2 regions of the Variovorax defluvii genome follow, and region 2 is predicted to be linked to the other one. Evidence: riboswitches for the same ligand, from Rfam matches in the RefSeq annotation. Region 2 holds a riboswitch; the other holds the start of a gene.

Region 1 (5,159 bases), on a different contig from region 2:
GGCACCTCCTGGCCGCTCTTGCCCACGCTGCGCCACTGCGCACCGTCGCGCCAGCGCAGCCCGCTTGCGATCAGCCGCGAGGCCTGCGAGCGCGACGCGGCCAGGCCGCGTTCGACGAGCAATTGGTCGGCGCGCACGGCGCTGCGCCTTCCCCGCTCAGTAGCGGTAGGTGTCCGGCTTGTACGGACCGTTCTTGTCCACGCCGATGTAGGCGGCCTGGGCGTCGGTCAGCACCGTGAGCTGGGCGCCGAGCTTGGACAGCTGCAGGCGGGCGACCTTCTCGTCCAGGTGCTTGGGCAGCACGTAGACCTTGCCGGGCTGGTACACATCGGGCTTGGTGAAGAGCTCGATCTGCGCGATGGTCTGGTTGGCGAAGGAGGAACTCATCACGTAGCTCGGGTGGCCCGTGCCGCAGCCCAGGTTGACCAGCCGGCCCTTGGCCAGCAGGATGATGCGCTTGCCGTCCGGGAAAATCACGTGGTCGACCTGCGGCTTGATCTCTTCCCACTGGTACTTCTCGAGCGAGGCGACCTCGATCTCGTTGTCGAAGTGGCCGATGTTGCAGACGATGGCCTGGTCCTTCATCGCAGCCATGTGGGCGTGCGTGATGACGTCCTTGTTGCCGGTGGTGGTGACGAAGATGTCGGCCTTGTCGGCCGCGTACTCCATCGTCACGACGCGGTAGCCTTCCATGGCCGCCTGCAGCGCGTTGATGGGGTCGATCTCGGTCACCCACACCTGGGCGCTCAGTGCGCGCAGGGCCTGGGCCGAGCCCTTGCCCACATCGCCGTAGCCGGCCACCACCGCCACCTTGCCGGCGATCATCACGTCGGTGGCGCGCTTGATGCCGTCCACCAGCGACTCGCGGCAGCCATACAAGTTGTCGAACTTGCTCTTCGTCACCGAGTCGTTGACGTTGATGGCGCGGAACAGCAGCGTGCCCTTGGCCGCCATTTCGTTGAGGCGGTGCACGCCGGTGGTGGTCTCTTCGGTCACGCCGATGATGTCGGCCGACTTGCGGGTGTACCAGGTGGCATCGGCGGCCAGCTTGGCCTTGATCGCGGCGTAGAGGATGCGCTCTTCCTCGCTCGTCGGATTGGCCAGCACGCTCCGGTCCTTCTCGGCCTTCTGGCCCAGGTGCATCAGCAGCGTGGCGTCGCCGCCGTCGTCGAGAATCATGTTCGGGCCTTCGCCGGCCGAACCCTTCGGGCCGAAGTCGAAGATGCGGTGGGTGTAGTCCCAGTAGTCCTCCAGCGACTCGCCCTTGATCGCGAACACCGGCGTGCCGTTCGCGGCGATCGCGGCCGCGGCGTGGTCCTGCGTGGAGAAGATGTTGCAGGAGGCCCAGCGCACGGTGGCGCCCAGCGCCTGAAGCGTTTCGATCAGCACCGCGGTCTGGATCGTCATGTGCAGCGAGCCGGTGATGCGCGCGCCCTTGAGCGGCTGGCTCTTGGCGTATTCGTCGCGGATGGCCATCAGGCCGGGCATTTCGGTTTCCGCGATGCGGATTTCCTTGCGGCCCCAGGCGGCCAGGGAGATGTCGGCGACCGCCTGGTCGGCGGTGGGTTTGAGTACAGCGCTCATGTCGGGCTCCAAAACGAGTTTTGAAAATGCCGCTGGGCCGGGCTGGGTCGGGAAATGGACTCACCGCGAGGACAGCGGGTGAGCGTGGTTGCGAAGGGGTCCGAGCCTCACGCCTGATGGCGCTGCAACGCTCCTCGGAAGCGGCGCATTTTACCCGAGCGCTGCCCGGATGCCACCGGCCGCCGATAATCGCGGGTTCGGCCGGCCGCCCGTGCCGCCCGTGCCGCCCGTGCCGCCCACGATTCCAGCGCCCTCCCATGTCCTTCGCTTCCGAAACCCGCCGCCGCCGCACCTTCGCGATCATCTCCCACCCCGACGCCGGCAAGACCACGCTCACCGAAAAACTGCTGCTCTTCTCCGGTGCGATCCAGATCGCCGGCTCGGTGAAGGCGCGCAAGGCCTCGCGCCATGCGACCTCCGACTGGATGGAGATCGAAAAGCAGCGCGGCATCTCGGTCGCCAGTTCGGTGATGCAGATGTCCTACCGCGAGCACGTGATCAACCTTCTCGACACGCCCGGCCACAAGGACTTCTCGGAAGACACCTACCGCGTGCTCACCGCCGTCGATTCGGCCCTGATGGTGATCGACGCAGCCAACGGCGTGGAAGCGCAGACCCGGCGGCTGATCGAGGTCTGCCGCCAGCGCGACACGCCCATCATCACCTTCGTGAACAAGATGGACCGCGAGGTGCGCGAGCCGCTGGACATCCTCGACGAGGTGGAGCGCGAGCTGGGCATGCCCTGCGTGCCGATGACCTGGCCGGTGGGCCAGGGCAAGTCCTTCGGCGGCATCGTCAACCTGCGGACACAGGCCATGACCGTGTTCGAGGCCGGCAGCGAACGCCGCCCGCAGGATTTCGAAGCCATCCCGCTCTCGGAGCAGGCGGCGCTCAAGGCCCGCTTCGGCGCCGAGTTCGACTCCGCGATGGAGAGCATGGAACTGGCCACCGGCGCCTCGCCCGCATGGGACAAAGAAGCTTTCCTGGCCGGCAAGCAGACGCCAGTGTTCTTCGGCTCGGGCGTCAACAACTTCGGCGTGATGGAAGTGCTGGACGCCCTGGTCGACCTGGCGCCGCCGCCGCAGCCGCGCATCAGCACCACGCTGGTCAACCGCCAGCCCGTGGTGCGCGAGATCCAGCCCGACGACAAGGACTTCGCCGGCGTCGTGTTCAAGGTGCAGGCCAACATGGACGCCAACCACCGCGACCGCATCGCCTTCGTGCGCATGGCTTCGGGCAAGTACACGCCGGGCATGAAGCTCAAGGTGCAGCGCACCGCGAAGGAGCTGCGGCCGACCAGCGTGGTCACCTTCATGAGCCAGCGCCGCGAGGCGGTGGAAGAGGCCTACGCCGGCGACATCGTCGGCTTCACCACCCACGGCGGTGTGCAGCTTGGGGACACCATCACCGACGGCGCCTCGCTGCAATTCACCGGCCTGCCCTTTTTCGCGCCGGAACTCTTCATGACGGTGATCCTGAAGAACCCGCTGCGCACCAAGCAGCTTCAGCAGGGCCTGGCCCAACTCGGCGAGGAAGGCGCGATCCAGGTGTTCCGGCCCGAGGTGGGTGGTCCGATGCTCCTGGGCGCGGTGGGCCAGCTGCAATTCGAAGTGGTGCAGCACCGGCTGAAGACCGAGTACGACGCCGACGTGCGCCTGGAAGGCTGCCAGTACACCGGCGCCCGCTGGATCACCGCCGACACGCCGGCCGAGCTGCGGGCCTTCACCGATGCCTACCCGGCCCGCATGGCACGGGACGCGGCCGACACGCTGGCCTACCTGTGCACCTCGCCCTACGACGTGCGGCTGGCGCAGGAGCGCTTCCCCAAGATCCACTTCCATCCGCTGCGCGAGCACGCGGGCCTGGCGCTCCAGACGGCCGGCTGATGCAGCCCCTCTCGCAGTGGCCGCTGGCGGCGCGGCGCGACCTGGTCGGTGTCTTCACCGACATCGACGACACGCTGACCACCGAGGGCGCGGTCACGCCCGATGTGCTCCGGGCGCTCGACGACCTGCGCGCCGCCGGCCTGGCGCGGGTCGCCGTCACCGGCCGGCCGGTCGGCTGGAGCGAACCCTTCGCCGCCGTCTGGCCGGTCGATGCAATCGTGGCCGAGAACGGCGCCGTCGCGCTGGTGCGCAACGCCTCGGGCGCCGTCGAGAAGCGCTACCAGCAGGATGCTGCGACGCGCGCACGCAACTTCGATCGCATGCAGGCCGTGCTGGCACGCATCGAGCGCGAGATCCCCGGCGCGCGGCGCGCGACCGATTCGGCCGGCCGAGAGTGCGACATCGCCGTCGACCACAGCGAATTCACCCGCCTGGACGACGAAGCCATCGCGCGCGTCGTTGCGCTGATGCGCAGCGAAGGCATGCACGCCACGGTCAGCAGCATCCACGTCAATGGCTGGTACGGCGATCACAACAAGCTCGAAGGCGCGCGCTGGATCGTGCGCGCGCTCTGGGGCCGCCCCCTCGACGATGAGATGGCGCGCTGGGCCTACGTGGGCGACTCCACCAACGACGCGCTGATGTTCGAGCATTTCGCGCACAGCATCGGGGTGGCGAACGTGCGGCGCTTCGAGTCCGCGCTGTCGCACCTGCCGCGCTACGTGGCGCCCAGCGAGCGCGGGGCCGGCTTCGCCGAAGTGGCGGCAGCCATCCTCCAGGCCCGCGCCTGAAGGTGGTCCATCGTCAGGGCACGCTGAAGCGCCGGCTCAGCGCAGGTTCGACTGCGTCCAGCGCACGATATCCGCCGCGCCCATGGCGCCGGCCTGGCGCGCGATCTCGCGACCGCCCCGGAACAAGGCCAGCGTGGGAATGCTGCGGATATTGAAGCGCGCGCCGAGTGCCGGCACGGCCTCGGTGTCGACCTTGGCCAGGCGGACCTGCGGCTCCAGTTGCGCGGCCGCTTGCTCGAAACCCGGCGCCATCTGGCGGCAGGGCCCGCACCAGGGCGCCCAGAAGTCCACCAGCACCGGGATCTCGTTGCGGGCGATGTGACGATCGAAGGAGGCGGCATCCAGCGCCGTCGAGTGGGCGGTGAAAAGCGGCTGGTGGCAACTGCCGCAATCCGGCGCGCTGCCCAGCTGAGCGCTGCGAACGCGGTTGGTGGTGTGGCAATGCGGGCAGACGACGTGCAGCGATTCGGTCATGGCAGTTCCTGCGGGGTGATTGCCTGGACTTGGGGCTGGCCGGGGTGATTGCAAGCAGCCTCGCACGCGACGACGCCGCGGGCCCCGCCCCGGCGCTCGCACCGCCGCGCAACGGTGTCACCTCCTTCGAACCGGGCGGACGCCCGCCCCGGCCCTCACTGCGGCTTGGCCAGCCCCAGCTTCTCGATCAACGCCTTCTCGCGCGCAAAGGTGGTCTGCGCAAACTTCGTGTAGTCGGCCGAACTCATGTAGTTGGGCAGCATGTCGTAGCGGCCCAGGGAGGCGACGTAGCTGGGCTCCTCCATCGCCTGCTTGAAGGCATCGTGCAGCTTCTTCACCACCTCCGGCGGGGTGCCCTTGGGCGCGCCGATGCCGAAGGGTGAGTTCTGCACGATGTCGTAGCCCAGCTCCTTCAGCGTCGGCG
Region 2 (5,159 bases):
AGGCCAGCGCGGCCAGGGCCACCTTCTCGATCCACGTCAGACGTGGCCCGGGCGGCAGAGCGCGCATCTGGCGCAGCCAGCCGGGCACCTGGATGCAGGCCGCGGCAAAGCCGACCGCGACCACCAGCAGCACCGCGGGCATGCGCAGCAGTCCGGCGATGCCCAGCCCCTGGAAGACACAGATGAAGAGGCCGACGCCGAGCGCGGTCGCCATCGCCGTCTCGAGCCAGAAGTCGCTGCGTGCCGGGGCGCCCAGGCGCAGGAAGAGCGCCCGCCCGAAGCCCCAGCAGGCGGCGGCGAAGATCGCCAGTGCCGCGTAGTGCGCGGCGGCAAAGGTCAATGTCTGAATAAGAGTTCCCCGGTGTGCCGGCGCCTCGTGCGCCGGCCGGCCGCTGGGTCAGAGGTTCGGTGCCAGGAGCCGTTCCAGTTCGGCTTCGCTTTCGTGGCGGCGCGCGGCCTGGTCCTGCAACTGATCGTGCCCGATCTTGCCCACATTGAAATAGCTCGCCTGGGGATGGCTCAGATAGAAGCCGCTGACGCTGGCGGCCGGCATCATAGCGAGGCTTTCGGTGAGACTCATGCCGATGTCCTGACACTGCAGAAGGTCGAACATCGGGCGCTTGACGCTGTGGTCCGGGCAGGCCGGGTAGCCGGGCGCCGGGCGGATGCCGCGGTATTTCTCGGCGATCATGGCCTCGTTGCTCAGCGCCTCGTCGGGCGCGTAGCCCCAGAGGTCGGTGCGCACGCGGTGGTGCAGCGCCTCGGCGAAGGCCTCGGCCAGGCGGTCGGCCAGGGCCTTGAGCATGATGGCGGAGTAGTCGTCGAGGTCGTCGAGGAAGAACTTCTCCTTCTTCTCGACGCCGATGCCGGCGGTCACGGCGAACATGCCCACGTAGTCCTTCAGGCCGCTCGCGCGCGGGGCGACGAAGTCGGCCAGGCAGCGGCTGGGCCGCATCACGCCCTCGATGGCCTGCTTCTCGGTCTGCTGGCGCAGGCCCCACCAGGTGAGCGCGGGCGTCGTCCGCGACTCGTCGGTGTAGAGCACGATGTCGTCGTCGCGCTCGGTGTTCGCCGGCCAGAAGCCGACCACGCCGCTCGCCGTGAGCCAGCGGCCCTCGATCAGACGCTTGAGCATGCGCTGGCCGTCGCCGAAGACGCGCACCGCCTCGCTGCCCACCACTTCGTCCTTGAGGATCGCCGGGAAGGGGCCGGCCAGGTCCCAGGTCTGGAAGAAGGGACCCCAGTCGATGTACTTCGCCAGCTCCGCGAGGTCGAAGTTGCGGAACACGCGGCGGCCGGTGAACTTGGGCACCGGCGGCACGTAGCCGGCCCAGGCGATCGGTGTTTTGTTGGCCCGCGCCTTGGTCAGCGGCCACAGCGGCACCTGCTTCTTGTTGGCGTGCAGGTGGCGGACCTTGTCGTAGTCGGCGTTCAGCTCGTCGATGTAGGTGGCCGCCTGGTCCGAGAGCAGCGACTGCGCCACGCTCACGCTGCGCGAGGCGTCGGGCACGTAGACCACCGGGCCTTCGTAGTGGGGCGCGATCTTCACCGCGGTGTGCACGCGGCTGGTGGTGGCGCCGCCGATCAGCAGCGGGATCTTGCGGATGCGGAAATGCTCGTCCTTCTGCATCTCGCCGGCCACGTACTGCATCTCCTCCAGGCTGGGCGTGATCAGGCCCGAGAGTCCGACGATGTCCGCGCCCTCGACCTTGGCCCGCGCCAGGATCTCGTGGCAAGGCACCATCACGCCCATGTTCACCACCTCGAAGTTGTTGCACTGGAGCACGACGGTGACGATGTTCTTGCCGATGTCGTGCACGTCGCCCTTCACGGTGGCGATGATGATCTTGCCCTTGCTGCGCACGTCGCGGCCGGCGGCCTCGTCCTGGCGCTTCTCTTCCTCGATGTAGGGGATGAGATGGGCCACGGCCTGCTTCATCACGCGGGCCGACTTCACCACCTGGGGCAGGAACATCTTGCCGGCGCCGAACAGGTCGCCGACCACGTTCATGCCGTCCATCAGCGGGCCCTCGATCACGTGCAGCGGCCGGCCGCCCCCGGCGAGGATGGCGCGGTAGGCCTCTTCGGTGTCCTCGACGATGAAGTCGGTGATGCCGTGCACCAGCGCGTGCGACAGCCGCTGGTTGACCGGCACCGGCTGCTCCGGCGTGCCGCGCCACTCGAGCTTCTTGCTGTCGTCCTTGGCGCCACTCTTGGCGCTCTCGGCCACTTCCACCAGGCGCTCACCGGCATCCGGGCGGCGGTTGAGCACCACGTCTTCCACGCGCTCGCGCAGCGAGGGCTCCAGGTCGTCGTACACGCCGACCATGCCGGCGTTGACGATGCCCATGTCCATGCCGGCCTGGATCGCGTGATAGAGGAAGACGGTGTGGATCGCCTCGCGCACCGGATCGTTGCCGCGGAAGCTGAAGCTCACGTTCGAGACGCCGCCGCTGACCTTCGCGCCCGGCAGGTTCTTCTTGATCCAGCGCGTGGCCTCGATGAAGTCGACCGCGTAGTTGTTGTGCTCCTCGATGCCGGTGGCGATCGCGAAGATGTTGGGGTCGAAGATGATGTCCTCGGGCGGGAAGCCCACCTCGTCGACCAGGATGCGGTAGGCGCGCTCGCAGATCTCGATCTTGCGCTCGAAGGTGTCGGCCTGGCCCTTCTCGTCGAAGGCCATCACCACCGCGGCTGCGCCATAGCGGCGCACCAGGGCGGCCTCGTGCTTGAACTTGTCGACGCCCTCCTTCATGGAAATCGAGTTGACGATGCCCTTGCCCTGGATGCAGCGCAGACCGGCCTCGATCACCTCCCACTTGGAGCTGTCGACCATGATCGGCACGCGCGCGATGTCGGGCTCGCTGGCGATCAGGTTCAGGAAGCGCACCATCGCGGCCTTGCTGTCGAGCATGGCCTCGTCCATGTTGACATCGATCACCTGCGCGCCGTTCTCGACCTGCTGCCGCGCCACCGCCAGCGCGTCCTCGAACTGGCCGTTGAGGATCATGCGGGCGAAGGCCTTGGAGCCGGTGACGTTGGTGCGCTCGCCGATGTTGACGAAGAGCGTGCCCTCGCCGATCTGGACCGGCTCCAGGCCGGACAGCTTCATGGGAGGGACGGTGACGGGAAAAGAAGGGGAAGAGTGGGAGGACGACATGAGCTCACCTGCAAACGGGGGATCAGGCGAGCGTCGTTGCACTCCAGCGGAGGAAGCCCAAGCCTGACGCGGCGCCCTGGACGAGGGATGCCGCGCTGCAACGCTCCTTGGGAGCGGGCGATTTTACGCCGGCTGCGCAGCACCGGCCGCCGAAGCCGGCAGCCCGAACACCATGTCGAAAGCCCAGTTGAAGACGAAGGTATAGATGAGAAAGAACACGACCAGGCCCAGGTCCATCACCAGCGCCTGCCAGAGGCTCACGTTCAGCCACCAGGCGAAGACCGGCACCAGGAAGGCCACCAGCCCGCCCTCGAAACCGATGGCGTGGGCGATGCGCCGGCGCACGCTGCGGCCGCGCACCTTCTGGCGCGATTCCCAGCGCTCGAACATCGCGTTGAAGCTCAGATTCCAGAGCACCGCGATGACCGAGGCCATGACCGCCGCCACGCCCGAATGACCGGCGCTCTGTCCCGTCATCAGCGCCAGGCCCGCACTGGCCGCGACGATGGCGATGCCCTCGTAGAGGCTGATGTAGACGACGCGGCGCTTGAGCCCTTGCATGCTTCTTTCCTGTGTTTTTGGATGGCGATGGGTGGACTTTATGTGTTGTTTGTTGATATAAAAAGTCATCTTCTTTCAATTTCATTGATAGGCATGGCCTTCACCAGCGACAACGTGCAGGTCTTCCTGGCCGTGTTGGACCACGGCTCCTTCTCGGGCGCCGCGCGGGCCCTGCACCGTGTGCCCTCGGCCGTGAGCATGGCCGTCGCCAACCTGGAGGCCGAGCTCGCCCTCCCCCTGTTCGACCGCAGCGGCCGCGAGCCCCGGCCCACCGCCGCGGCGCGCTCACTCGAACCGCAGGCCCGGCTGCTGGCGGCGCAGTTGCAGGAGCTGCAGGTCCAGGCCCTGGCGCTGACACAAGGCCTGGAAAACCGCCTCACCCTCGCCATCGCGCCCGAGTTGCTGGCAGCGCCCTGGAGCGAGCCGCTGGCCACGCTGGCGCGGGACTATCCGCAGCTGGAAGTCGAGGTTCTGGCCGCGCCGCAGGCCGACGCGCTGGCCCTGCTGCACAGCGGGCGGGCCCAGCTCGCCCTGGTCTTCGAGCGGCCCAGCATGGACGGCCGCGAGGGCTTTCAGGAAGTGGCGAGCGAGATGATGGTGGCCGTCATGGCGCCCGGCCACCCGGCGCTGACGGCCGCCGGCGGCCGGATGCGCGAGGACCACCTGCGCAACACCCGGCAGATCGTGGTGGCGGGCCGCGACCTGGCCACCAGCGACCCGCGTTTCGTGTTCGCCCGCCATGCCTGGCGCACCGACAACGCCCTGGCCGCGCTGAGCCTGATCACGGCCGGTCTGGGCTGGGGCTGGCTGCCGCGCAACTTCGCCCGGCCTCACGTGGCGGCGGGCGCGCTGGTGGAAATTCCCTTCGAGAACCTCAGCAACGGGCTGGACCTGTGGGTCGACGTCGTCTGGTCGCGCGAACGCCCGCTGGGCCTCGGGGCGCAGCGCTTCGTGGCGCTGGTCGCGCGCAAGAAAGACTAGGGTCGATCGGCCGACGGCGACTGCGGCTGGTTGATCCGGTCCATTTGCCTCTGTCGCATGTCCGCGGCCGCCCTCGGCACGGAGCCGGGCGGGAAGGCGGCCGGGGGTGCCGGCTGCGCCATGGGCGGGCGTCCCGGAGGCATGGCCGGTGGCTGGCCGAATTGAGGCGGCCGCGCGCCAGGGTGGTCGGGCCGTGGCGGGCGGACATCGCGTTCGGGCCGGGGCGGGCGGATGCCGTGCTCGGGTGGCGGTCGCGGCCCAGGGGGCGGTTGCCAGCCCGGCTGCGGGCGGAAGCCCGGGTCGGGACGCGGCCGATAGCCCGGGTCGCGGTCATGCCAGGGGTTGGGTCGCCAGTCCGGCCGCGGCGCCGGCACCGGGCGCCAGCCCGCCACCGGTGGCGGCGGCCGGCCATCCCACCAGCGTGGCTCGCGGTACCAGGGCCGGTCGCGGTAGTGAT

The links. Region 2 has a riboswitch for S-adenosylhomocysteine ahead of metH (methionine synthase). Riboswitches for the same ligand answer to the same signal wherever they lie in the genome.
Region 1: another riboswitch for S-adenosylhomocysteine. It lies ahead of ahcY (adenosylhomocysteinase); the one in region 2 lies ahead of metH (methionine synthase).

What each region holds. Positions count from the first base shown of each region.
Region 1 is NZ_BAABGJ010000076.1:340,164-345,322, forward strand. Features, by position in the region: gene ABEA07_RS21945 (TlyA family RNA methyltransferase) at 1-137, opposite strand, end outside; gene ahcY (adenosylhomocysteinase) at 157-1,584, opposite strand; S-adenosyl-L-homocysteine riboswitch at 1,658-1,725, opposite strand; gene ABEA07_RS21955 (peptide chain release factor 3) at 1,842-3,470, shown strand; gene ABEA07_RS21960 (HAD-IIB family hydrolase) at 3,470-4,261, shown strand; gene trxC (thioredoxin TrxC) at 4,298-4,735, opposite strand; gene ABEA07_RS21970 (tripartite tricarboxylate transporter substrate binding protein) at 4,891-5,159, opposite strand, start outside.
Region 2 is NZ_BAABGJ010000010.1:51,797-56,955, forward strand. Features, by position in the region: gene ABEA07_RS06480 (glycosyltransferase family 39 protein) at 1-340, opposite strand, end outside; gene metH (methionine synthase) at 398-3,160, opposite strand; S-adenosyl-L-homocysteine riboswitch at 3,182-3,275, opposite strand; gene ABEA07_RS06490 (PACE efflux transporter) at 3,284-3,721, opposite strand; gene ABEA07_RS06495 (LysR family transcriptional regulator) at 3,815-4,702, shown strand; gene ABEA07_RS06500 (SH3 domain-containing protein) at 4,699-5,159, opposite strand, start outside.